2 regions of the Micromonospora sp. NPDC002389 genome follow, and region 1 is predicted to be linked to the other one. Evidence: predicted binding sites of a transcription regulator. Region 1 holds the regulator's gene; the other holds the start of a gene.
What was found. Region 1 encodes HspR, which represses chaperone genes until heat shock. Its sites were predicted from a motif close to TTGAGTNNNNNNNACTCAA; they were not measured.

Region 1 (2,395 bases):
GGAGGAGGTGGACGGTTGAGTTCCAAGGACTGGATCGAGAAGGACTACTACGCGGTCCTGGGCGTGGCGAAGACCGCCTCCGCTGACGAGATCAAGAAGGTGTACCGCAAGCTCGCCCGCGAGTCGCACCCGGACCACAACCCCGGTGACCCCAAGGCCGAGGAGCGCTTCAAGTCGGTCTCCGAGGCGTACGCGGTGCTCGGTGACGACGCCAAACGCCGCGAGTACGACGAGATGCGCTCGTTGTTCGGCTCGGGCGCGTTCCGGCGCGGTGCCCGCCCGGGAGGCCAGCCCGGCGGCATGCCGTTCGACGTCTCCGACCTGTTCGGCAACGCGCAGTCGGCCGGCGGTGGCCGGTTCGCCGGTGGCGGCATCTCGGACCTGTTCAGCTCGATCTTCTCGGGCGGCGCGGGTGGCGGAGGCGCCACCGGCCCGGCCCGGGGACGCGACATCGAGACCGAGGTGGCGCTCGACTTCGACGACGCGGTCCGGGGGGTGACCCTGCCGCTGACGTTGCGGGCACCGGGGGTCTGCGACACCTGCCACGGCAACGGTGCGAAGCCGGGCACCGTGCCGAGGACCTGCCAGGTCTGCCACGGTGCCGGGGTGAACCACCGCAACCAGGGTGCGTTCAGCCTCGCCGAGCCCTGCCGCAACTGTCAGGGCGCCGGGACCGTGGTCGACGAGAAGTGCCCGGAGTGCCAGGGCACGGGCGGCGTCACCAAGGCCCGTACGCTCAACGTCCGTTTCCCCGCCGGAGTGGCCGACGGGCAGCGGATCCGGCTGGCGGGCCGGGGCGAGCCGGGCGAGCGCGGCGGCCCGGCGGGAGACCTGTTCGTGCACGTCAAGGTGCGGCCGGACGAGCTGTTCGGGCGCTCCGGTGACGACCTCACGCTGACCGTGCCGATCACCTTCACCGAGGCGGTGCTCGGCACCGACCTGCGGGTGCCGACGCTCGACGGCGCGGTGACCCTGCGGGTGCCGGCGGGTACGCCGAGTGGCCGGATCCTGCGGGCCCGGGGCAAGGGGGTCAGCCGTCGGGACGGCCAGACCGGGGACCTGCTCGTCACGCTCGACGTGGTGGTGCCGGCCCGGGTCTCCGACGAGGCACGCGCGGCCCTGGAGACGTTCGCCGAGCAGACCCCGCCGGCGGCGCGGGAACATCTCGACGCGCGGGTGCGTCGGAGCGGATGATCGGTGAAGCGGTGCGGAGGTGAACGGGATGGACGGGTTCGTCGGTTCGGATGACCCCACCTACGAGGCCAAGGTGCTGATGATCTCGGTCGCGGCGCGGATGGCGGGGATGCACCCGCAGACGTTGCGACAGTACGACCGGCTGGGCCTGGTGCAGGCCGGCCGGGCGGCCGGTGGCGGTCGCCGCTACAGCGTGCGGGACGTGGTCCTGCTGCGCGAGGTGCAGCGGCTCAGCCAGGACGACGGCGTCAACCTGGCCGGGATCAAGCGGATCATCGGCTTGGAGCGGCTGTTCGAGCAGGCACAGCAGCGGGTCGCCCACCTGGAGGCCGAGCTGGAGGCCGCGTACCGCCGGATCGCCGAGCTGGAGTCGCTGGCCCGCTTCCCGGGTCGTGACCTGGTGCCGACCAACCAGACCTCCACGGCCCTGGTGGTCTGGCGTCCCCGACGCAGCCCCGGCCGCTGACGATCGATCCGGCCCCGGTGCGGTGACAACCGCGCCGGGGCCGAATCGTGTCTGCGCCGGGGCGGGATCGTGTTCGCGGCCAGGACCCGGCCGAATCCACCCCGTCCCCAACCTGGCTCCGTTACCCTGAAAATCAGGCCCAAATAACTCAATTCGGACTTGGGTGCTGGCGGGGGGAGCCATGACGGACGCGGCGAAGAAGGTGGCCGAACAGGCGGAACGCCGATTCGACAGGTTGGCCGAGAACGTCCAACGGCGTTTCGACCGGATCACCAAGGGGCGGTTCGCCGACCAGGTCCGCAGCGGTCGGTTCAGCGGCCAGGGCGGCCGATCCACCGGCCCTACCCAGTCGGGCAGCCGGTCCGCCGGTCCAGGCCAGGGCCGAGCCGGTCACGGCGCCGGCCGGGTACGGACCGACCAGCACCGCCGAGAACACGGCGGCCCACCCCGCTGAAGACCGAAGAGGGGCCACAGACGTACGGGCCGGGAGCCACGGGGGTTCCCGGCCCGTCGACACCCCCCAAGTCACGCCCCCGGCTGCCCAGGCACGCCAAGGTCTCGCCCAACAGACGTCCACCCCCAGCGGGTGTCGGCGGCAGTCTCTCCGCTCGCCGGGTGTGGCCCTACCGTGCCCGGCGCAGGGATCAAGCCTGACCGCCCGGAGCCGGGCACGGTAGGGCCACACCCCCCACAGCAACCACTAAAGCCGCCGACCCTCGCGAACCAACCCACCTT
Region 2 (2,395 bases), on a different contig from region 1:
AACAACGGCGGCAACAACGGCGGGGGCAACAACAACGGCCTCGACGTGCTGGCCAACAACTGCAACAACAGCCAGCTCCAGCCGCACGACGGCTTCCAGAACGGCAACCGCTGCATCAGCACGGCCTTCGGCGAGGTCGGCTCGGCGGCGAACAACCCGTCGCTGCTGATCACCGAGTTCCCGCAGCAGATCAACCGCAACGAGGGCTTCTCGCTGCGGGTCAGCACCCGCAACCTGGTCCGGGACCGGTTCCTTCCGGCCGGTCAGGGTGGCTACTACCTGGAGAGCTCGCTGCTCAACGGTGAGGGCCTGACCCGAGGCCACTTCCACACCGCCTGCCGGATGCTGAACAACACCGACGAGGCGCCGGCGGCGGATCCGGTACCGGCCTTCTTCGTGGCCACCGAGGACGGCGGCGGCGGTCGCCAGCCGGACAGCGTGGTCATCCAGATCCCGGGTCTGCCGGACTCCGGCACCGCGCAGTGCGCGGTCTGGGCCGGTGACGGCTCGCACCGTATCCCGATGTCGGAGCGGGCCAACCAGACCCCCGCCTTCGACGCGGTGCGGATCCAGGTCAACTGACCCGAAACGACACGCGGGCCGTCCGGAACCTCGTTCCGGACGGCCCGCGACGTTGTGTGGCGATGCCGCTGTTCAGCGGTTCTTGTACGCCTCGACGACCTCGACCGGGATACGACCCCGCTCGGAAATCTTGTAGCCGTTGCTGACCGCCCATTCCCGGATCGCGCGGTTCTGCTCGCGGTTCATTCCGGGGGCCGCAGCGGTGACCCGACGCGGACCGCGACCGGTGTCGGTGCTGCCGCGTCCAAGCCGTCGGCCCGCATTGATAAACGGATCCAGCGCCTTGCGCAGGACTCCCGCGTTCTCGTCGGAGACGTCGATGGTGTAGCTCACGCCATCCAGGCTGAACTCGACCGTCCGATCGGCCTTTCCGCCGTCGAGGTCGTCAGTCAGCACCGTGATTACTTTTCTCGCCATCGTCGATTACTCCCTGTGTCTGGCGGGGTGTGGTCAAAGTTTGACTCATCGCCCGGCAATTGCGCAACAAAAGCCCCTGCTTGCCGGCTCTCGCGTTTTGCGCCGCGCGTAAATCCCGATTACCCGGCGTTCCCGTGGTCGGTACGGATGTGTCGGCGCCACCTGAAGGTCGGGGTGGTTCGTGTGCTGGGTCACACCGTGGAACAACGGTGGCGCGCGTCGACTTGAGTCAGACACGCTCAACTCAATGCGATAGCAGGTGTTCGATGGCAACTCTTCCGGTACTCCCACTGACCGACGCGGTACTGCTGCCCGGCATGGTCATCCCGGTGACCCTCGACCCGACCACCCAGGCCGCCGTCGACGCGGCCCGCGCCACCGGCGACCGCAGGCTGCTCGCCGTGCCCCGCCTCGACGGCGAGTACGGCTCCGTCGGCGCGATCGCCACCATCGAGAAGGTCGGTCGGCTGCCCAGCGGCGAGCCCGCCGCAGTCGTCCGCGGCCTCGCCCGCGCCCGCATCGGCTCCGGGGTGCCCGGGCCCGGCGCGGCGCTCTGGGTCGAGGCGACCGAGATCGACGAGCCCGCCCCGGCCGGCAAGGCACGGGAACTGGCCCGCGAATACCGCGCCCTGGTGACCTCCGTGCTGCAACAGCGCGGCGCATGGCAGGTCATCGACGCGATGGAGCGGATGACCGACCTCTCCGAACTGGCCGACTCGGCCGGCTACGCGCCCTGGCTCACCCTGGCGCAGAAGACCGAACTGCTCGCCGCGCCGGACGTCACCGCCCGGCTGGAACTGCTCGTCGGCTGGGTCAAGGACCACCTCGCCGAGCAGGAGGTCACCGAGCAGATCAACTCCGACGTCCGCGAGGGGTTGGAGAAGTCGCAGCGGGAGTTCCTGCTGCGCCAGCAACTCGCCGCGATCCGCAAGGAACTCGGCGAGGACGCCCCGGAAGGCTCCGCCGACTACCGGGCCCGCGTCGAGTCCGCCGACCTGCCCGAGAAGGTACGCGAGGCGGCACTGCGCGAGGTCGGCAAGCTGGAGCGGGCCAGTGACGCCTCCCCGGAGGCGGGCTGGATCCGTACCTGGCTCGACACGGTGCTGGAGATGCCGTGGAGCACGCGTACCGAGGACAACACCGACCTGGCGGCGGCGCGGGCCGTGCTCGACGCCGACCACGCCGGCCTGGCCGACGTGAAGGACCGCATCCTGGAGTACCTGGCGGTGCGCAACCGGCGGGCCGACCGCAACCTCGGTGTGGTCGGCGGTCGCGGCTCCGGTGCGGTGCTGGCCCTGGCGGGCCCGCCCGGCGTCGGCAAGACCAGCCTCGGCGAGTCCGTCGCCCGGGCGCTCGGCCGCAGGTTCGTCCGGGTCTCCCTCGGCGGCGTACGCGA

Region 2: the regulator HspR is predicted to act here: its motif matches at 1,224-1,242, upstream of lon (endopeptidase La).

What each region holds. Positions count from the first base shown of each region.
Region 1 covers NZ_JBEOWP010000009.1:276,718-279,112, reverse strand. The annotation lists gene dnaJ (molecular chaperone DnaJ) at 16-1,194, shown strand; gene ABT008_RS19545 (heat shock protein transcriptional repressor HspR) at 1,223-1,660, shown strand; gene ABT008_RS19540 (hypothetical protein) at 1,842-2,114, shown strand; gene ABT008_RS19535 (hypothetical protein) at 2,361-2,395, opposite strand, start outside.
Region 2 covers NZ_JBEOWP010000008.1:189,985-192,379, forward strand. The annotation lists gene ABT008_RS17560 (hypothetical protein) at 1-582, shown strand, start outside; gene ABT008_RS17565 (histone-like nucleoid-structuring protein Lsr2) at 655-999, opposite strand; gene lon (endopeptidase La) at 1,266-2,395, shown strand, end outside.